One region of the Streptomyces sp. NPDC056347 genome, then DNA from elsewhere that is predicted to be linked to it. Evidence: riboswitches for the same ligand, from Rfam matches in the RefSeq annotation. Region 1 holds a riboswitch; each other region holds the start of a gene.
The links. Region 1 has a riboswitch for cobalamin ahead of ACFCV8_RS32125 (ribonucleoside-diphosphate reductase subunit alpha). Riboswitches for the same ligand answer to the same signal wherever they lie in the genome.

Region 1 (6,935 bases):
CACTCCGGGATCAGCGGCGTGGTGCCGCCGGACTTGGCGGCGGCGGGGCCGGCGGCCTCGGCGGCGGGCTGGCCGACGGTGTACTTCTGCATGGCGTCGTTCTTGGGAGACCAGCCGGCCTCCTTGATGAGCGCGCCGTCGTTCTGCTCGGAGAGCGCGATCTTCAGGAACTCCTTGGCCAGCTCCTGCTTCTTGCTGCCCGCGGCGACGGCGAGGTTGGAGCCGCCGAGGAAGACGCCCTCGGGCTTGTCGGCGGTCTCACCGGGGATGGTGAAGAAGCCGATGTCGTCCTTGAGCTTCGGGTTGGCCTTGATGGCGGTGCCGGCCTCGTAGCCCATGGCGATGATGGCGCCGGTCTTGCCCTTGGCGAAGACCTCGGCCTGCTGCGGGGTGGCCTCGTCCTTGTCCTTGGGGGCCTTGGAGTAGGACTGGTACTTCTTGTACACGTCCATGGCCTCGGCGACCTTCGGGTCGGCCAGGTTGGAGACGTACTTGTCGCCTTCCTTCTTGACCGGGGAGACGTCCTTGCCGACGAGCAGGCCGTCGAAGAAGTACCAGTTCTGGCCGGGCAGGTAGATCGGCTCGGCGTCGCCCTTCTTCTCGATGGCCTCGAAGGCCTTGAAGAGGTCGGCGCGGGTCTTCGGCGTCTCGGTGATACCGGCGTCCTTGAAGACCTTCTTGTTGTACATGACGACGCGGTTGCCCACGTACCACGGCAGGGCGTACTGCTTGCCGTCGTAGATGGAGGGCTGGTTGACGCCGTCGGCCCAGGCGGAGCCGATCTCCTTCTTGAGGTCGCCGAGGTCGGCGAGGCCGCCGGTCTTGGCGTAGGCCGGGGTCTGGGTGTTGCCGATCTCCAGGACGTCCGGCGGGTTGGACTCGGAGAGGGCGGTGGTGACCTTCTGCTGAATTCCGTTCCAGTCCTGGACTTCGATCTTCAGCTTGGCCTTGGTCTTCTTCTCGAATTCCTCGGTGACCGTCTTGGTCCACCCGGGCGGGTTCGAGCCGGACATCGTCCAGACCGTCAGGGTCTCGCCCTTGTAGGCGTCCGGGCCGGACTTCTTGCCGCTGTCCCCACCGTCGTCGGAGCCGCACGCGGCGAGGCCGATCATCATGCCCGCGACGCCGATCGCCGCGATGAGCTTGCGCTTCACGCCAAACCCTCCTCAGGGATACTGCAACCCCGCCCACCGCGAAGACATTCGACGAGTACTGCTGGGGCTGGACCTGGTCTTTAATGGTTTAGACCAGTACCGGGAGCTTGGCCTAGACCTTTTGGGGTGTCAAGGGTGTATAAGAAGTGCACTCGCGTCCGTTATAGGACCGACACCTAAGGGAGGGCGACCAGCCGTGACGGGACCGTGCCACCATGTGAGCCGCGACAGACGGAGGAGCCGGTGACGGCAGCAACGCAAGCGTCGGGAAGGCGGACCATGGGTGCCGACGGGGGCAGTACGGAGAACGAGACGGGCGCGGCCACACGAACGGCACGCGTCCCGAAGTACTACCGGCTGAAGCGACATCTGCTGGACATGACGGACACCATGCCGCCGGGCACCCCCGTGCCCCCGGAGCGCACCCTGGCGGCCGAGTTCGACACCTCGCGCACCACCGTGCGCCAGGCGCTCCAGGAGCTGGTCGTCGAGGGCCGGCTGGAGCGCATCCAGGGCAAGGGCACCTTCGTGGCCAAGCCGAAGGTCTCCCAGGCCCTCCAACTCACCTCGTACACCGAGGACATGCGCGCCCAGGGCCTGGAGCCGACGTCCCAGCTGCTGGACATCGGCTACGTGACGGCCGACGACACCCTCGCCGGGCTGCTCGACATCAACGCCGGCGGCCGGGTGCTGCGGATCGAGCGGCTCCGGCTGGCCAGCGGCGAGCCAATGGCGATCGAGACCACTCACCTTTCGGCCAAGCGCTTCCCGGCGCTCCGCCGCTCGCTGGTGAAGTACACCTCTCTGTACACCGCGCTGGCCGAGGTCTACGACGTACGGCTGGCCGAGGCGGAGGAGACCATCGAGACCTCCCTGGCCACCCCGCGCGAGGCCGACCTGCTCGGCACCGACGTGGGCCTGCCGATGCTGATGCTCTCCCGGCACTCGGTGGACGGGCGGGGCGAGCCGGTGGAGTGGGTGCGCTCGGTCTACCGCGGTGACCGGTACAAGTTCGTGGCGCGGCTCAAGCGGCCCACCGACTGACCCGCGGGCCACCCCGCCGCCGATCCGCGCCGGGACGGGACCGAGTACGCCTCAAGGTCGTTTTCCGGCCACTCCTGTCCCTGTCATCACCCCTCGGGCCCCTGTGGAACGCACCACTCCGCAGGGGCCTTCCGGGTGCATTGGTCCGGGCCAACGCCCGCTCGTATGACGCGATTCCGCATATACGTACCAACCGGTCGGACCGTTGCCGGACCGCAATGCGGACAGGGGGTGACGGTGACCGGAACCTCCCCTAGATTTCCTGCGCATTACAAGGGTGATCAGCGAGGGGACGGAGTCGCCGCATGTCAGTGGAACCAGAGGAAAAACCACCCATCGTCACACCGGTCAGAGTGGTCATCGCCCTCTGTCTCGTCGCGCCGTTCGTGGCGATGCTCTGGGTGGGTTCGTACGCGAAGGTGGACCCCACCTTCATCGGTATCCCGTTCTTCTACTGGTACCAGATGCTCTGGGTGCTGATCTCCACCGCGCTCACGATGATCGCGTACAAGCTGTGGCAGCGCGACCAGCGCGCCCGCAAGGGGGGTGAGCAGGCATGAAGGACGGTGTGAACGGCGTCGCGCTCGGCGTCTTCATCTTCTTCTTCGTGGCCGTCACGGTCATGGGCTTCCTGGCGGCCCGCTGGCGCAGGGCCGAGAACGAGGCCAGCCTCGACGAATGGGGCCTGGGCGGCCGGTCGTTCGGCACCTGGGTCACCTGGTTCCTGCTCGGCGGCGACCTGTACACGGCGTACACCTTCGTCGCCGTGCCGGCGGCGATCTACGCGGCGGGCGCGGCGGGCTTCTTCGCCGTGCCGTACACGATCCTGGTGTACCCGCTGATCTTCACCTTCCTGCCCCGGCTGTGGTCGGTCTCGCACAAGCACGGCTACGTCACCACCTCGGACTTCGTCCGCGGGCGCTTCGGCTCGAAGGGGCTGTCGCTGGCGGTCGCCGTCACCGGCATCCTCGCCACCATGCCGTACATCGCGCTCCAGCTCGTCGGCATCCAGGCGGTGCTGGACGTGATGGGCGTCGGCGGCGGCGAGAACACGCACTGGTTCATCAAGGACCTGCCGCTGCTGCTCGCGTTCGCGGTGCTCGCCGCGTACACCTACTCCTCCGGGCTGCGTGCGCCCGCGCTGATCGCGTTCGTCAAGGACGGGCTGATCTACCTGGTCATCGCGGTGGCGATCATCTACATCCCGATCAAACTGGGCGGCTTCGACGACATCTTCGCCAAGGCGGGCGAGGCGTTCTCGCAGACCAGTCCGGCCACCGGCAAACCGCGCGGCGCGCTCGCACCGGGCGAGGCCGGCCAGTGGGGCTACGCGACGCTGGCCCTGGGCTCGGCGCTGGCGCTGTTCATGTACCCCCACTCCATCACGGCGACGCTCTCCAGCCGCAGCCGCAACGTGATCCGGCGCAACACCACGATCCTGCCGCTGTACTCGCTGATGCTCGGCCTGCTGGCGCTGCTCGGCTTCATGGCGATCGCCGCCGGGATCAAGGTGGACAACGGCCAGCTGGCCATCCCGCAGCTGTTCGAGAACATGTTCCCGGACTGGTTCGCGGGGGTGGCGTTCGCCGCCATCGGCATCGGCGCCCTGGTGCCCGCCGCGATCATGTCGATCGCGGCGGCCAACCTCTTCACCCGCAACATCTACAAGGACTTCCTGAAGCCGGACGCCACCCCGGAGCAGGAGACCAAGGTCTCCAAGCTGGTGTCGCTGCTGGTCAAGGTCGGCGCGCTGGCCTTCGTCCTCACCATGGACAAGACCGTCGCGATCAACTTCCAGCTGCTCGGCGGGATCTGGATCCTCCAGACGATGCCCGCCCTGGTCGGCGGACTGTTCACCCGCTGGTTCCACCGCTGGGCGCTGCTCGCGGGCTGGGCGGTCGGCATGGTGTACGGGACCGTCGCCGCGTACGGGGTCGCCTCGCCGACCCAGAAGCACTTCGGCGGTTCGTCGGCGGAGATCCCCGGCATCGGGGAGATCGGCTACATCGGCCTCACCGCGTTCGTGCTGAACGTGGTGGTGACGGTGGTGCTCACCTTCGTCCTGAACGCCGTGAACGCACCCGCCGGCACGGACGAGACCTCGCCGGCCGACTACACGGCCGACGCGGGCGACCCGGGCGTCGAGGCGGAGCTCCCGCCCGCCACCGCGGGCGCGCCGAGCGGCGGTCACTGACCGCCCCCGCCAGGCCCCGTACGGCCCCTCTCCGGGCCCCGGACGGCCCGTTCCCGCCCCTTCCCGAGGGGCGGGGGCGGGCCGCCGGCCTGTCCGGGAACGGCTCGCGACTCGGTCGGCCGACACAACATCTGGGGGCTGTCCCATCGGACGGCCCCCACATGTATGCTCGTCCTCGCTGTCGCCGCAGGGGAATCCGGTGCGAATCCGGAACTGTCCCGCAACGGTGTATCCGGTGCGCTTTTGTGCACCCCGAGTCAGTCCGACGACCTGCCGACAGCGCATCCGGCTCGACCGATCCGGATGCCCAGACGTCCGGGCCTCGTGGTTGGGCCGGTGGACGCCGCGCGGAGTTCCGACCCGGCCCGGGTGCGCCTTCGCGGGCTGCCCCCGTTCCCCCGACGGCCCCGAGCCGAGCGTGGGAGAGCATCACGTGACCATCGCGCCAGCCGATCCGGCTTCAGTCGCCGCGCCCGTGGCCGCCGAGTCCGAGGCAGCCGCACAGGACGGTCCCGGAGCGGCGCTGCTGCGGACCCTGACCGCCCTCACCGCCGATCTGCCCGACACCGACCCCGGCCGGGTCGCCGCCGCCGCCCTGCGCGGCCGCAGCGCGCGGGCGGACGGGGCCGAGCTGCGTTCGCTGGCCACCGAGGCGGCCGCGGGCCTGATCTCCGAGGACCCCGCGTACTCCCGGCTGGCGGCCAGGCTGCTGACCCTCGCCGTCGCGGACGAGGCGGCGGGCCAGGGCGCGGACTCCTTCTCCGCCTCGGTCGCCGTGGGGCACCGCGAGGGCCTGATCGCGGACCGCACCGCCGCCTTCGTCGCCCGGCACGCGGCCGCCCTGGACGCGCTGGTGGAGCGTTCGCTCGCGGACGGCGCCGACGACCGCTTCGGCTACTTCGGGCTGCGGACCCTGCACAGCCGCTACCTGCTGCGCCACCCGCACACCCGCCAGGTCGTCGAGACCCCCCAGCACTTCATGCTCCGGGTGGCCTGCGGGCTCGCCGAGGACGAGTCGCAGCGCGCCCTGGACGAGGTGGCGGCGCTGTACGGGCTGATGAGCCGGCTCGACTACCTGCCCTCCTCCCCCACCCTCTTCAACTCCGGCACCCGGCACCCGCAGATGTCCTCCTGCTACCTGCTGGACTCGCCGCTGGACGAGCTGGACTCGATCTACGACCGCTACCACCAGGTGGCCCGGCTCTCGAAGCACGCGGGCGGCATCGGCCTCTCGTACTCCCGCATCCGCTCCCGCGGCTCGCTGATCCGCGGCACCAACGGGCACTCCAACGGCATCGTGCCGTTCCTGAAGACGCTGGACGCCTCGGTCGCCGCGGTCAACCAGGGGGGCCGCCGCAAGGGCGCCGCCGCCGTCTACCTGGAGACCTGGCACGCGGACATCGAGGAGTTCCTGGAGCTGCGCGACAACACCGGCGAGGACCAGCGGCGCACGCACAACCTGAACCTGGCGCACTGGATCCCGGACGAGTTCATGCGCCGGGTCGAGGCGGACGCCGAGTGGTCGCTGTTCTCGCCGGTCGACGTGCCCGGGCTGGTCGACCTGTGGGGCGACGAGTTCGACGCCGCGTACCGGGCCGCGGAGGCCGCCGGGCTGGCCCGCAGGACGCTCCCGGCCCGCGAGCTGTACGGCCGGATGATGCGCACCCTCGCCCAGACCGGCCAGGGCTGGATGACCTTCAAGGACGCCTCCAACCGGACCGCGAACCAGACCGCCGAGCCGGGCAGCGTCGTCCACTCCTCCAACCTGTGCACCGAGATCCTGGAGGTCACCGACGACGGCGAGACCGCCGTCTGCAACCTGGGCTCGGTCAACCTCGGCGCGTTCGTCGCCGACGGCGACATCGACTGGGAGCGGCTGGACGCCACCGTCCGTACCGCGGTGACCTTCCTGGACCGGGTCGTCGACATCAACTTCTACCCGACCGAGCAGGCGGGCCGCTCCAACGCCCAGTGGCGCCCGGTGGGCCTGGGCGCCATGGGGCTCCAGGACGTCTTCTTCCAGCTGCGGCTGCCCTTCGACTCCCCCGGGGCGCGGGCCCTGTCCACGAAGATCTCCGAGCGGATCATGCTCGCCGCCTACGAGGCGTCCTGCGCGCTCGCGGAACGCTCCGGCCCGCTGCCCGCCTGGGAGCGCACGCGCGCGGCGCGCGGGGTGCTGCACCCCGACCACTACGCCACCGAGCTGAACTGGCCGGAGCGCTGGGAGGCGCTGCGCGCCCGGGTCGCGAAGTCCGGGATGCGCAACTCGCTGCTGCTGGCCATCGCGCCGACCGCGACGATCGCCTCGATCGCCGGCGTGTACGAGTGCATCGAGCCGCAGGTCTCCAACCTGTTCAAGCGCGAGACGCTCAGCGGCGAGTTCCTCCAGGTCAACGCCTACCTGGTGGAGGAGCTGAAGCAGCTCGGCGTGTGGGACGCGCGGACCCGTGAGGCGCTGCGCGAGGCGAGCGGCTCGGTGCAGGGCTTCGCCTGGATTCCCGAGAACGTACGGGCGCTGTACCGCACGGCGTGGGAGATCCCGC
Region 2 (6,935 bases), on a different contig from region 1:
CGGCGATCGCCAGGCCCTGGCCGAGGGTGAGGCCGGCCAGGTCGCCCCGGCTGAGCAGGATGTTGACCACCCCGAGCGCGGAGCGGCGCAGCCCGAACGGGTCGGAGCTGCCCGAGGGCTCCGCGCCGATCGCGAAGAGTCCGGCCAGCAGGTCGAAGCGGTCCGCCAGTGCCAGCAGGGCACCCGGCAGCGTGCCGGGCAGCAGGTCGCCGGCGGAGCGGGGCAGCTCGTTCTCGAAGAGCGCCTGGGCCACCGCCTCGCCCTCCCCCGCCCGGTAGGCGTACTCGCGGGCCATGACGCCCGCGAGGCTGGACAGTTCGGTGACCATCTGGGAGCCGAGGTCGAACTTGGTGAGGGCGGCGGCGCGCTCCAGGGTCTCGCGGTCGGGGCCGGAGATCCCGATGCCCTCGCCCAGCCGGAGCGCGATGGCCGAGATGCGGTCGGCGCGGTCCGCCATGGAGCCGAGCCGCTCCTCGAAGGTGAGGAGGCGGATCTTCTCCTTCATGTCGGCCAGCGGGGTCTCCAGGTCCGCCTTCCAGAAGAAGGAGGCGTCCTCGTACCGGGCGCGGAGCACGGCCTCGTTGCCGTGCCGGACCACGTCGTGGTCGCAGCGGCCGTTGGCGACGGCGACGAAGTACGGCATCATCTCGCCGCGCGCGTCCACCACCGGCAGGTAGCGCTGGTGCTTGCGCATGACGGTGACGAGGATGTCGGCGGGCAGCGAGAGGTACTTGGCGTCGAAGCCGCCGAGGATCGGGGTCGGCGCCTCGACGAGGTTGGTGATCTCGTCGATGAGTCCGGTGTGCCGCTCCGTGTCGATGTAGCCGCCGACCTCGGCGGCGAGCCGGACCGCCCCGTCCACCACGAGCCGCCGGCGCTCGTCGGCGTCGGCGAGGATGTCGTGCCGCTCCAGGAAGGAGAGGTATCCGTCGGCCGTCGGCACCTCGACCACCGGCCGGGCCGCGTCGCGGTGCACCTGCGTCGTGCGGCCCGACTCCAGCGTGGACACGGAGAACGGGACGACCCGGTCGCCGAGGAGCGCCATGATCCACCGGATCGGGCGGGTGAACGCGAGCTTCGGGACGTTCCACCGCATGTTCTTCTCGGCGCGCAGCCCGGTCACGATCTCCGGGAGGAGGGCGGACAGCACCTCCTGGGCCGGACGGCCGACGACCTGGCGGGTGAGCGCGACGTGCTCGTTGTTGCCGAAGGTGACCGTGCCCAGCTCGGCCGGGTCGGCGCCGTTGCTCCGGGCGAAGCCCAGGGCCGCCTTGGTGGGGTTGCCCTCGGCGTCGAAGGCCGCGGAGACCTTCGGGCCGCGCACGGTCTGCTCGTAGTCCGTCTCGCGGGGCTCCACCCCGTCGACTACGGCCACGACGCGGCGCGGGCTCGCGAGGACGCGGATGGCGCCGTGGCCGAGCCGGGTGGCGGCCAGCTTCTCCGTCAGCGCCTCGCGCACCGCGCGCGAGGTCCGGGTGACCTCGGCCGGGGGCATCTCCTCGACGCCGATCTCCATCACCAGCGTGGCCGGACCCGCTTCGACGGGCGCGCCGGGCTCCTCGGCCGGGGCGGCGGGCTCGACGGCGACAGCCGACCCGACCGGGGCAACGTGCTCGTCCGGGGCAACGTGCTCAGCCGGGGCAACGTGCTCAGCCGGGGCAACGTGCTCAGCCGGGGCGGCGGACTCGGCAGGGGCGGCTGGTTCCGCCTCCGCGGGGGCCTGCTCCGGCTCCTGGCGCCGCTCCGGCTGCCGCTGCTCCTGCGGGGCGGCAGAGTCCGCGGCGGCGTCCTGGTTCGCGGCGGCGGAGGCCTTCAGCGCGGCGGCGGTCCCCGGGACGGTGCCCAGCGGGAAGCCCAGCTCCTCACGGCGGGCGACCCACAGCGCGGCCACCTCGTGGGCGAGCCCGCGCATCCGGGCGAAGGAACGCGCCCGCTCCGTGGTGGAGATGGCACCCCGCGCGTCGAGCACGTTGAAGGTGTGCGAGCACTTCAGCACGTACGAGTACGCGGGCACCGGCAGACGTGCGTCGAGCAGGCGGCGCGCCTCGCCCGCGTACGCCTCGAAGAGGGTCCGCTGGGTGTCCAGGTCGGCCTCGTCGAGGTAGTAGCGGCTCATCTCGTACTCGGCCTGGCCGAAGGCCTCGCCGTAGGTGACGCCGGGCCCGTACTGGAGGTCCTTGAAGTGGTTGACGCCCTGGAGCGCCATCAGGATGCGCTCGATGCCGTAGGTGATCTCCACGGACACCGGGTCCAGGGTGATGCCGCCCGCCTGCTGGAAGTAGGTGAACTGGGTGATCTCCAGCCCGTCCAGCCACACCTCCCAGCCCAGGCCCCAGGCGCCGAGCGCCGGGGAGGCCCAGTTGTCCTCGACGAAGCGGATGTCGTGCGCGTCGGTGTCGATGCCGAGGGCGCGGAGGCTGCCGAGGAAGAGCTCCTGGGCGTTGCCGGGCTCCGGCTTCAGGATGACCTGGTACTGGGTGTGCGTCTGGAGGCGGTTGGGGTTCTCGCCGTACCGCGAGTCGTCGGGCCGCACGCTCGGCTCCACGTACGCCACGCGCCAGGGCTCCGGACCCTGGACGCGCAGGAACGTGGAGGGGTTGAGCGTGCCCGCGCCGACCTCAGTGTTCATGGGCTGAACGTTCAGACACCCGTGATCGGTCCAGTACTTGTTCAGCACCTGGAGAGCTTCTTGCATCGTCAACACTGAGATCATTCCTTCACGGACGCGGCGCGGACTTCGGAGCACCTCCCAGCCGGAGCACAGGAGACCCTGGGTCCGGCGAGTCTACCGAGCGGGAAGGCACCCCCTGATCGCCGAATGCGTGGTCAGGCCAGCGCGACCTCGCACCACACGGTCTTGGTGTACGGGTCGCCGCCGGTGGCCCCCCAGCGCCTCGACAATGCCTCGACCAGCAGCAGGCCCCGTCCCCCGTCACGGTCGGCGGACGGCGGCGCAATCGCGCCGGGGACGGGCGGTCGGCGCTCGGGGCTCGCGTCCGTGACCTCGACGAGCAGCTCCGGATCTCCACCCCGCAGGGTGAGCCGCAGCCGGAAGTCCCGGCCCGGCGCCCTGCCGTGCCGCACCGCGTTGGTGGCGAGCTCGGCCACCAGGAGCGTCGCCGTCCGGTTCGCCTCGCTGCCGTGCGGCCAGCCCCAGCGGTGGATCTCCTCGGCCGCGAGCCGCCGGGCCAGCCGGGCGCCGCGCGGGGTGGCCGAGAGCAGGATGTCGAAGTGCCGGGCCGGGACGGGAGGTTGCGCCGGGCCGGGAAGGGGCGCGGCGGAGGGGGCAGTTTCGCGATTCATGTCACTCAGCGTGGCCACACGACTCCACGATGGTCAGTAACGACACCGGTACGTGGCGTGACTGTCCGGGTCCGGTCCGGGTCCGTCCGGGCCGCGTGGCGTTACCCGGTCATCCGCCGAGGAGTTGAGCATGCACGGATCGGACGTGGAGGTGCGCGAGCGTGAGCCTGACGGGGTATTCGGGACAGATGGGTGACGGCATGGAGCCGTACGACGGCGACGACGAGGAGTCGACGACCGTCCTGCGGATGATCGGCCGGACCATCAAACTCTGGCGCGACCGGCTGGACATGACCCAGGCCGAGCTGGGCGCCGCAATCGGCTACAGCGAGGAGCAGGTCTCCTCGGTCGAACGGGGACGGCGCGCACCGAGCGCGGCATTCCTGGAGAAGGCGGACGAGGTGCTCGGGGCGGGCGGCATGATCGCCTGCCTGCGCAAGGACGCGGAGGAGGCCCGGTTCCCGAAGAAGGTACGGGACCTGGCGAAGCTGGAGAACCAGGCGGTCGAGATCTGCGCCTACGACAACTCCGTCGTCAACGGACTGCTCCAAACACCGGACTACGCACGGGCGCTGTACGGGATGCGGCGCCCGTCCTACGGCGAGGAGGAGATCGAACGACTCGTGGCGGCGAGGATGGCCCGCCAGGAGATCTTCCATCAACAGCCCTCCCGGGTCTTCACATTCGTCCAGGAAGAAGTGACGCTGCAACGTCCGCTCGGGGGCAGAATGGTGATGCGGAAGCAGCTCGAACACCTGCTGGAAATCGGCGCCCGCCGGGACGTGGAGTTCCAGGTGATGCCCACGAACCGCGAGGACCACACTGGACTTGCCGGGGCGTTCAAACTGCTGCGGCTCGAAAGCGGGGAGACCGTGGGACACAGCGAGGCTCATCTCGTCAGTCGGCTGTTCTCGCACCCCAAGGAGATCCAGCTCTTCGAGATCCGCTATGGCATCATCCGGGCCCAGGCTCTCACTCCCCGTGAGTCGCTGGCCTTCATCGAGAAAGTGCTGGGAGAGACGTAATGACCAACCCTTCGACGGTGAACAGTTCCGTGCTGAAGTGGTTCAAGAGCAGCTACAGCACGAATGACGGCCCGGACTGCGTGGAGGTCGCCGTCGTCCCCGAGACCGTCCACGTACGCGACTCCAAGCAGACCCACGGTCCTCAGCTCGCCTTCGGACCCCGGCAGTGGAACGCCTTCGTGTCCTACGCGGCCGACCACTGACGTACACGTACGACGAGCGCGCCGACGCCCCGTGTCCGGCCTCCGCCGGGTGCGGGGCGTCGTCGTTGTGTTGTGGCGGTCGGTGCGGGCGGGCCCGTAGGGTGGGCCGTGCAGCTGGTTCGCCCCGTCCGCCAGACGGGGAGTCGTAAGAGGGAACCCGGTGGGAATCCGGGACTGCCCCGCAGCGGTGAGTGGGAACGACCGCCGTCATACGCACTGGGGCCCGGAACAGGGTCCTGGGAAGCGACGGCCAGTAGGTGTCCGCCTTTCGGCGGGTGTGCCCGCGAGTCCGAAGACCTGCCACTGCCCGCGCGCGATACGACGCGTGCGCGGACATCCCGGTGACCTCGTGGGCGGGTCGGCGTACATATCCGGCGGACGGCCGTGCCCTGTGGCGCGAGGCCGCACTGCGGGATGTGCCACTCCTTCGTGTCGTACGGGTCCTCGGGATCCCAGGGATACATCTCTCGAAGGAGATCTCCGTGACCGGCAGGACCGCAGCCGCGGCAGCACGGGCGACCGTGTACGGCTACCCGCGCCAGGGACAGAACCGCGAGCTGAAGAAGGCGATCGAGGGCTACTGGAAGGGCCGCGTCACCGCCGACGCGCTCCGCACCACCGCCGCCGACCTGCGACGCGCCAACTGGCGGGAGCTGGCCGAGGCCGGCATCCACGAAGTGCCCACCGGCGACTTCTCGTACTACGACCACGTACTGGACACCAGCGTCATGGTCGGCGTGGTTCCCGACCGGCACCGCGTGGCCGTCGCCTCCGACGCCCTGGACGGCTACTTCGCGATGGCGCGGGGTACCCAGGACGTGGCACCGCTGGAGATGACCAAGTGGTTCGACACCAACTACCACTATCTGGTGCCCGAGTTGGGGCCTGAGACGATGTTCGCAGCCGACTCGCGAAAGCAGGTCGCCGAGTTCCGGGAGGCGCTGGCCCTCGGGCTGACGCCCCGGCCCGTCCTGGTCGGCCCGGTCACCTATCTCCTCCTCGCCAAGCCCGCCCCCGGTGTGGGCGGCGACTTCGACCCGCTCACGCTGCTGGACCGGCTGCTGCCCGTGTACGCCGAAGTGCTCGCCGATCTGCGTGCGGCGGGCGCCGAGTGGGTGCAGCTCGACGAACCCGCCCTGGTCCAGGACCGTACCCCCGCCGAGCTGAACGCGGCGGCCCGCGCCTACCGCGGCCTGGGCGCCCTCACCGACCGTCCGAAGCTGCTGGTCGCCACCTACTTCGACCGGCTCGGCGAGGCGCTTCCGGTACTCGCGAAGGCCCCTGTCGACGGGATCGCCCTCGACTTCACCGAGGCGGCGGCCGCCAATCTGGACGCCCTGGCCGCCGTCGGAGGACTGCCCGGCAAGCGGCTGGTGGCCGGTCTCGTCAACGGCCGCAACATCTGGGCCAACGACCTGGAGAAGTCCCTCTCCATCCTCGGCATCCTGCTCGGCCTCGCCGACCGGGTCGACGTGGCCGCCTCCTGCTCGCTGCTGCACGTCCCGCTGACCGTCACCGCCGAGCGGGACCTCGATCCCCAGATCACCCGCTGGCTCGCCTTCGCCCGGCAGAAAACCGCCGAGATCGCCGCCCTCGCCCGGGCGATCACCCGGGGCACGGACACCATCGCCGCCGAACTCGCCGCGAACCGGGCGGCGCTGTCGTCCCGGGCCGGTTCGTCCCTGACCCGCGACCCGGCGGTACGGGCCCGCGCCGCCGCCGTCACCGAGGCGGAAACCCGCCGCTCCCAGCCGTACGCCGAGCGGGCCGCCGCCCAGCGCGCGCACCTGCGGCTCCCGCTGTTGCCGACCACCACCATCGGCTCGTTCCCGCAGACCACCGAAGTGCGCACGGCCCGCGCCGACCTGCGCGCCGGACGCATCGACGAGGCGGGGTACGAGGAACGGATCAGGAACGAGATCCGGGAGGTCATCTCCTTCCAGGAGAAGACCGGCCTGGACGTCCTGGTGCACGGCGAGCCCGAACGCAACGACATGGTGCAGTACTTCGCCGAGCGGCTCACGGGATACCTGGCGACCCAGCACGGCTGGGTCCAGTCGTACGGCACCCGGTACGTGCGTCCGCCCATCCTGGCCGGGGACATCTCGCGGCCGGAGCCGCTGACGGTGCGCTGGACCTCGTACGCGCAGTCGCTCTCGGACCGCCCGGTCAAGGGCATGCTGACCGGGCCGGTCACCATGCTGGCCTGGTCGTTCGTCCGCGACGACCAGCCGCTCGGCGAGACGGCCCGGCAGGTGGCGCTCGCCCTGCGCGACGAGGTGGTGGAGCTGGAGGCGAACGGGACGTCCGTCATCCAGGTCGACGAACCCGCGCTGCGCGAGACGCTGCCGCTGCGCGCCGCCGACCGGCCCGGCTACCTCGCCTGGGCGACGGAGGCGTTCCG
Region 3 (6,935 bases), on a different contig from region 1:
TGGGCGATCCGGGTGAGGATGACGGTCTGGCCGACGGTCGGTACGGTCAGCTCCCGTTTGAGCGCCGCGGCGGCGGCGGCGAACGCGGGTACGCCGGGCACCACTTCGTAGGGCACCCCGGCCTCGTCGAGCCTGCGCATCTGTTCGTTGACCGCGCTGAAGACCGCGGGGTCGCCCGAGTGCAGCCGGGCCACGTCGTGACCGGCCTCGTGGGCGGCGAGCAGTTCGCCGGTGATCCGGTCGATGTCGAGCTGCGCGGTGTCGACCAGGCGGGCGCCCGGCGGGCATTCGGCGAGCAGTTCGCGGGGCACCAGGCTGCCCGCGTACAGGCAGACCGTGCAGGCGGCGAGGGTACGGGCGCCGCGCACGGTGATCAGGTCGGCGGCTCCGGGGCCCGCGCCGATGAAGTAGACGGTCATCTGTGGGTGTCTCCTGAGTGGGGTGCGGGGCCGGTCGGGGGTTTGTGTACGGACCACTGGGTGACCGGCATGGCCTGGCGCCAGCCGGTGAAGCCGCCGACCGGCACGGCGTGGGCGACGGCGAGCCGGGCGAGTTCGCCGCCGTGGCGGCGGTGTGCCTCGGCGAGCAGGGCCTCGGACTCCAGCGTGACGGTGTTGGCGACGAGGCGTCCGCCGGGCGGCAGCGCGTCCCAGCAGGTGTCGAGCAGGCCGGGCGCGGTGAGCCCGCCGCCGATGAACACGGCGTCGGGTACGGGCAGTTCGTTCAGCGCGCCGGGTGCGGCGCCGGTGACCACGCGGAGGGCCGGCACGCCGAGGCGGGCGGCGTTGCGGGTGATGCGCGCGGCCCGTTCCGGGTCGCGTTCCACGGTGATCGCGCGGCAGGACGGGTGGGTCCGCATCCATTCGATCGCGATCGACCCGGAGCCGCCGCCGATGTCCCAGAGGAGTTCGCCGGGGGCGGGGGCGAGCACGCCGAGCGTCGCGGCCCGCACGTGCCGCTTGGTGAGCTGGCCGTCGTGTGCGTACGCGTCGTCGGGCAGCCCCGGCACGGCGCCCAGGCGCAGGGCCCCGGGGGCGCGGCGGCAGTCGACGGCGACGATGTTCAGCGGGTCGCGCGGAGGGTGGGGCCAGTGGTCGGCGGTGCCCTCCAGGCAGTCCTCGCCGGGCCCGCCGAGCTGTTCCAGCACCCGGATCCGGCTGGGGCCGAAGCCCTGTTCGCGCAGGAGTGCGGCGACTTCGGCGGGGGTGCCGGCGTCGGCGCTGAGGACCAGGACGCGGCGGCCGTCGTGCAGCGCGGCGGCCAGCCGGGCGGTGGGGCGGCCGACCAGGGTGACGGTCTCGGTGTCCTCGGCCGGCCAGCCGATCCGGGCGCAGGCGTAGGAGACGGACGAGGGGTGGGGCAGGACGCGCAGCCGGTCGGCGCCGAGCACCTCGGTCAGGGCCCGGCCGATCCCGTAGAACATGGGGTCGCCGCTGGCCAGGACGGCGACGCTGCTCCCGGTGTGCGCGGCGAGCAGTCCGGGGACGGCGGGCCGCAGCGGCGAGGGCCAGGTGACGCGCCGGCCGTGGCAGGACGGCGGGAGCAGGTCCAGCTGGCGCTCGGCGCCGATGAGGACCTGGGCGCCGGTGAGTTCGGCGCGGGCGGCGTCGGTCAGTCCCGCCCAGCCGTCGGCGCCGATCCCGACGACGGTCACCGGGGCCGGTCGGTCAGCCATGGGACACGCCCTTCAGGTAGGTGGCGAGGGAGTCGACGGCGGCCGGGTTGCGGGGGCTCTCCACCAGGTCCACGTAGTCGAGGGCGAAGATGCGGTCGTTCTTGACCGCGGAGACGTTCGCCAGCGGCGGGTAGGACTTCAGGAACTTCTCCTTCTGCTCCGCGCTCCGGTCGCCGTAGTCGTTGATCACGATGACCTCGGGGTCGCGGGCGACGACGGTCTCCCAGCCGACCGTCACCCAGGTGTCCTCGAGGTCCTTCATGACGTGGTCGCCGCCGGCCTTGGTGATGATGTCGTGCGGTCCGGCGAAGGCGCCGGAGGTCAGCGGCTTGTCCCGCCCGTCGTCGTAGAGGAAGACCCGGGGGCGGTCGGTGCCCTTGGGGGCCTTGTCCCGCGCCTTGGCGACCCGGTCGCGGAAGCCGGTGACGAGGGCTTCGGCGCGGTCCTCCACGTCGAAGATCCTGCCCAGGTTCCGCAGGTCGGTGTAGAGCGCGTCGAGGGGGGCCATCACCCCGCGCGCGTTGCCCCGGCCGTTGCGGCAGGACTCGCTGAGCAGGTACGAGTCGATGCCGACCCGGCTCAGTTCGGCGGGGGTGAATCCGCCTTCCTCGCTGAATCCGTAGTTCCATCCCGCGAAGACGAGGTCGGCGCGGGCGTCGAGGACGAGTTCCTTGTTGATGGTCTTCTTCGAGAGCCAGTCGGCCTTCTTGTACCCGTCCTTCCAGGGCACGGAGGTGAGGTCGCCCTTGTCGTCGGGCATCACGTAGCCGGCCATGTGATCCTCCAGTCCGAGCGCGAACATGATCTCGGTGATGCCGACGTCGTTGGTGACGACGCGCTGCGGGGCCTTGTCGTAGGTCTTCTTCTCGCCGCAGTTCTCGACGGTCACCGGATAGTGGTCCGGCGCCGTGCTCCCCGCCTCCGGGGACGTGGGGAGCTGGGCGCCGCACCCGGTGAGGACCAGGGCGGCGGCGAGGGCGAACGCGGCGGGGCGTACGGGGCGGGGCATGGTGGTGGCGCGTCCTCAGGATTCGGTTCGGGCGGGGCCGAGGCGGTCGAAGAGCAGCTGTACGGCACCGGTCTCCGGATGCGGGACGCGGTGGGCGCGCACGCCGAAGACCTCGGCGAGCAGCTCGGGGGTGAGCACGTCGTGCGGGGCGCCGGACGCGACGATCCGGCCGCCGGCGATGACGTGGAGCAGGTCGCAGTGGAGTGCCGCGAGGTTGAGGTCGTGCAGGGCGGTGAGGACGGTGGGCCCGCTGTCGCGCACCAGCGCCAGCACGTCCAGCTGCTGGGCGATGTCGAGATGGTTGGTCGGTTCGTCGAGGACCAGGAGCCGGGGCTGCTGGGCCAGCGCGCGGGCGATCAGCACCCGTTGCTTCTCGCCGCCGGACAGGGTGAGGAAGCCGCGGTCGGCGAGGTGGTCGGCGCCGACGCCGACCAGGGCCCGTGCGCAGGCCGCGCGGTCCGCCCCGGTGGCCCGGCCCATCGACGACTGGTGCGGGGTGCGGCCCATGGCCACGACCTCGGCCACGGTGAAGTCGAACTCGGAGACGGCCTCCTGGGGGAGCGCGGCCAGTCGGCGGGCGCTTTCGCGCGGGCTCATGGCGTACAGGTCCTCCCCGTCCAGCCGCACGGTCCCGGCGGTGGGGCGCAGCGCCCGGTAGACGCAGCGCAGCAGGGTGGACTTGCCGCTGCCGTTGGGCCCGACCAGGCCGACGAGCTGTCCTTCGCCCGCGCCGAGCGTGGCGTCGGCCACCAGGCGGGCACCGGCGACCTCGACGGTCAGGTCTTCGATGTCGATCCGCATCAGGCGCCTCCGAAGGTGTAGGTGCGGCGGCGCATCAGGAGTACGAAGCACGGCACACCGATGGCCGCGGTCAGTACGCCGACCGGCAGTTCGGCGGGGGCGAGGACCACCCGGGAGAGGATGTCCACCCAGATCATCAGGACGGCGCCGACCAGCGGGGCGACGGCGAGGAGGCGGCGGTGGTCGGCGCCGACCAGCATCCGTACGGCGTGCGGCACCATCAGCCCGACGAAGCCGATCGCCCCGCTGACCGCGACCACCGCTCCGGTGACGGCCGCGCAGACCACGAAGAGCTCCTTGCGCAGCCGCCCGGCGTCGACACCGAGGGCGGCGGCCGTCTCGTCGCCCATGGCCAGGGCGTTCAGCCGGCGGGCGGACCAGGTGAGGTGGGCGATGCCGCAGAGCACGGCTCCGGCCGCGATCGGCACCGAGGCCCAGCTGGCGCCGCCGAGGCTGCCGAGCATCCACATCATCGCGGAGCGGGCGGCCTCGCCGTGTTCGGCGGCGAACACCATGAAGGTGGTGACGGCCGAGAAGCCGTAGTACATCGCGGTGCCCGTGAGGACGAGCCGCAGCGGGGTGAGGCCGCGGGCGGTGCGGGCGACCGCGTAGACGAGCAGCATGGCGAGGAGCGCGGCGAGGAACGAGGCCGCGGACAGCGCCCAGATGCCCAGGGCGCCGAAGGCACCGAAGATGAGTACGGCGTTGGCGCCGACGGCCGCGCCCGAGGAGATGCCGAGGACGAACGGGTCGGCGAGGGCGTTGCGGACCATGGCCTGCACTGCGATGCCGACGGCGGCGAGCCCGGCACCGACGACGGCGGCCAGCGCGGCGCGCGGGAAACGCAGTTCCCAGACGATGGTGTACGCCGCCACCTGGTCGGCGGATATCCGGCCGCCGGTCAGCCCGGCCCACAGATGGCCCAGCACTTCGCCCCAGGAGAGCCCGGACGCCCCGATGCCCGCGCCGCAGACCAGCGAGACCAGCAGCGCCGCGCCGAGGAGGGGCACGAGGAGTTTCGGCGACATGCGGCGGGGCGGTGCGGGCCCGGTTCCGGCACGGGCCGTGCGGGAGGGCGTGGCGGGTCGGCGGTCGAGGGGGGTGGCCACGGGCGGTTCGCTTTCGCCTCGGGCCGTGCATCTACGTCATCAACGGAGCGGCCCGGACGCGGTGCGCCCCGTGCAGCACCCATCGCAGTCCACGGCGAATTGACAGGAGCCTTCACCGCCGCGGGTAATCGGGCTCGCGGGGCCCTGTTCGGGCACCGCCTACCGTTGCGGGTCAGCGCCGGAATTCGACCGGACTTCCCCCGCGGGGCAGATGCAGCTTAACGCGAGCGCTCCCGGGCGTTTCCACCCCGTCCGCGGCCGGCCGGGGCGGTGTCCTCGCGGGCGGTGCGCCAGGCCCGGTGCGGTACGGGGCCGACAGCCCGGCCACGGCGGCGAGTGCCACCGCGCCGGTCCGAAGACCGCCCGGCCGTCGGGCGGTCGACCGCTCCCTCAGGGGTGCGCGCGCCGCGCGGCGGCCGCGTCGCGGCCCGAGATCAGGTGGCGGCTCGCCAGCTCCGCCACGCCCGCGACGTCCCGCTCGGCGATCGCCGTGTACAGGCCCTCGTGCTCGCGCGCGACGCCCTCCAGGTCGTCGTGCTGTCCCAGCAGCCAGCGCATCCTGCTGCGCAGGGTGGCCTGGAGTTCGTTCAGGAGCTCGTTGTCGGCGAGTGCCGTGACCGTCTCGTGGAAGTCGGCGGCGGCCCGGCGGGCCCCCACGGCGTCGCCCTTGACGGCCGCCGCCAGCTCGGCGTCCAGATCGGAGCGGAGCTTCTCGAGCCCGGCGCGGGTGCGCCGCTGGGCGGCCAGCCGGAAGGTCAGGGACTCCAGGGCCGCGCGCACCTCGTCGAGGTCCTCCACGTCCGCCGCGGTGAATTCCCGCACAACGGCCCAGGTGCGGGGCCTGGGGGTGACCAGGCCTTCGGTGACCAGCGACTTCAGGGCCTCGCGGACGGGCAGTCTGCTCACCCCGAGCTCCGCGGCGAGTTCGCGTTCGACGAGTTTGCTGCCCGGCTCGCGCACACCGTCGATGATCTCGTCACGCAGCTGGCGCGTGACCCGTTCCGACTCGGGCTCGAAGTCCCCAGACCCTGTCATGTGCTCGATTCTCTCATCACCCGGCGCCCGCTCTCGGCAGACCGTTCAGCGGTACGCCGCGGGTCGGGCGGGGTGTAGCCGCGGGTGCGGACGAGGTCGTGGACGAGGGCGGTGAAGGCGTGCGCGGCGGCGCTCTCGTAACCGCTCCCCCGGCGCAGCAGGGTCGCCACCCGGGTGGGCAGCGGGGGGTCGACGGGGATGGTGCCGAGGTGCGGGTCGTCGTCGGTGACCGCCAGGGGCAGCACGGTGGCCAGCGGGGCGGTGCGCCGGACGATCTCGGTGAGGGCCTGGATGGTGTTGGCCTCCACGGCGATCGGGGGGTCGATCCGGTGCCGGACGAAGTACTCGTCGATATGGCTTCGGGTGATGAAGTCCGCGCTGAGCAGGGCGAGTTGCTGATCGGCCAGTTCCCGCACCGGCAGCGGGCGCTCGCCCCGGGTCCCGGCACGGTGCGCGCCGACGACCAGGCCCAGCGGCTCGGTGAACAGGTCGGTCGCGGCGATGCCGGGGAGGTGGGTTCCCGCGAAGGCGATGCCGAGGTCTAGCTCGTCGGCCAGCAGGCTCGCCTCCATGCGGTCCTGTGTCATCTCCCGGAGGTCGAGCGTGATGCCCGGGTGGTGGGTGTGCAGCGCCCGGACGAGGGGGCCGACGAGATACGCGGTGAAGGTGGGGGTCAGGGCCAGCCTCAGATGCCCCCGGGAGAGGTCCGCGACATCGAGGACGGCGCGGTCGGCGGCCGCCAGTTCCCGCAGGGCGCGCCGCGCGTAGTGGACATAGGCCGTGCCCGCGTCGGTGGGGCGGACACCGCGGCCGCTGCGGTCGAGCAGCTGGACGCCGACGGCCCGTTCCAGCTGCTTGATCTGCTGCGACAGCGTCGGCTGCGAGATGCGCAGCTCCTCGGCGGCGCGGGTGAAGTTGCCGTGCTCGGCCACCGCGATCAGATAGCGGAGATGACGCAGTTCAGGACCCATGAACAGATTATAGATCTGATCTATAAGGATCATGGATATCAAGTCTTGGACACTATAGGTACAGGTCATGCATGGTGGTTCTCGTCAGCCCCTCGGGGCGGCACCCACCGGAAGGAGTGACCGATGCAGGACCTCACGGACGGCGTCACGCGATTCCACCGCGACGTCTTTCCCGCGAAGGCGGACCTCTTCGCCCGCCTGGCCACGACACACCGGCCGAAGACCCTGTTCATCGGCTGCTCCGATGCCCGGGTGGTCCCGGAGCTGATCACCCAGAGCGATCCGGGCGAGCTGTTCGTCATCCGCACGGCGGGCAACCTCGTTCCCGCGTACGG

Region 2: linked by a shared signal. The riboswitch ahead of metE (5-methyltetrahydropteroyltriglutamate--homocysteine S-methyltransferase) and the one ahead of ACFCV8_RS32125 (ribonucleoside-diphosphate reductase subunit alpha) in region 1 are both predicted to bind cobalamin.
Region 3: linked by a shared signal. The riboswitch ahead of ACFCV8_RS08470 (FecCD family ABC transporter permease) and the one ahead of ACFCV8_RS32125 (ribonucleoside-diphosphate reductase subunit alpha) in region 1 are both predicted to bind cobalamin.

What each region holds. Positions count from the first base shown of each region.
Region 1 covers NZ_JBHJQP010000211.1:2,674-9,608, reverse strand. Annotated here, with positions in the region: gene ACFCV8_RS32145 (extracellular solute-binding protein) at 1-1,154, opposite strand, end outside; gene ACFCV8_RS32140 (GntR family transcriptional regulator) at 1,434-2,198, shown strand; gene ACFCV8_RS32135 (DUF3311 domain-containing protein) at 2,504-2,758, shown strand; gene mctP (monocarboxylate uptake permease MctP) at 2,755-4,392, shown strand; cobalamin riboswitch at 4,541-4,685, shown strand; gene ACFCV8_RS32125 (ribonucleoside-diphosphate reductase subunit alpha) at 4,826-6,935, shown strand, end outside.
Region 2 covers NZ_JBHJQP010000105.1:10,211-17,145, forward strand. Annotated here, with positions in the region: gene glyS (glycine--tRNA ligase subunit beta) at 1-2,713, opposite strand, end outside; gene ACFCV8_RS23160 (ATP-binding protein) at 2,827-3,303, opposite strand; gene ACFCV8_RS23165 (helix-turn-helix domain-containing protein) at 3,504-4,328, shown strand; gene ACFCV8_RS23170 (DUF397 domain-containing protein) at 4,328-4,531, shown strand; cobalamin riboswitch at 4,678-4,830, shown strand; gene metE (5-methyltetrahydropteroyltriglutamate--homocysteine S-methyltransferase) at 5,014-6,935, shown strand, end outside.
Region 3 covers NZ_JBHJQP010000023.1:987-7,921, reverse strand. Annotated here, with positions in the region: gene cobM (precorrin-4 C(11)-methyltransferase) at 1-419, opposite strand, end outside; gene cbiE (precorrin-6y C5,15-methyltransferase (decarboxylating) subunit CbiE) at 416-1,675, opposite strand; gene ACFCV8_RS08480 (ABC transporter substrate-binding protein) at 1,668-2,684, opposite strand; gene ACFCV8_RS08475 (ABC transporter ATP-binding protein) at 2,700-3,485, opposite strand; gene ACFCV8_RS08470 (FecCD family ABC transporter permease) at 3,485-4,594, opposite strand; cobalamin riboswitch at 4,696-4,817, opposite strand; gene ACFCV8_RS08465 (GntR family transcriptional regulator) at 4,985-5,629, opposite strand; gene cynR (transcriptional regulator CynR) at 5,626-6,600, opposite strand; gene ACFCV8_RS08455 (carbonic anhydrase) at 6,724-6,935, shown strand, end outside.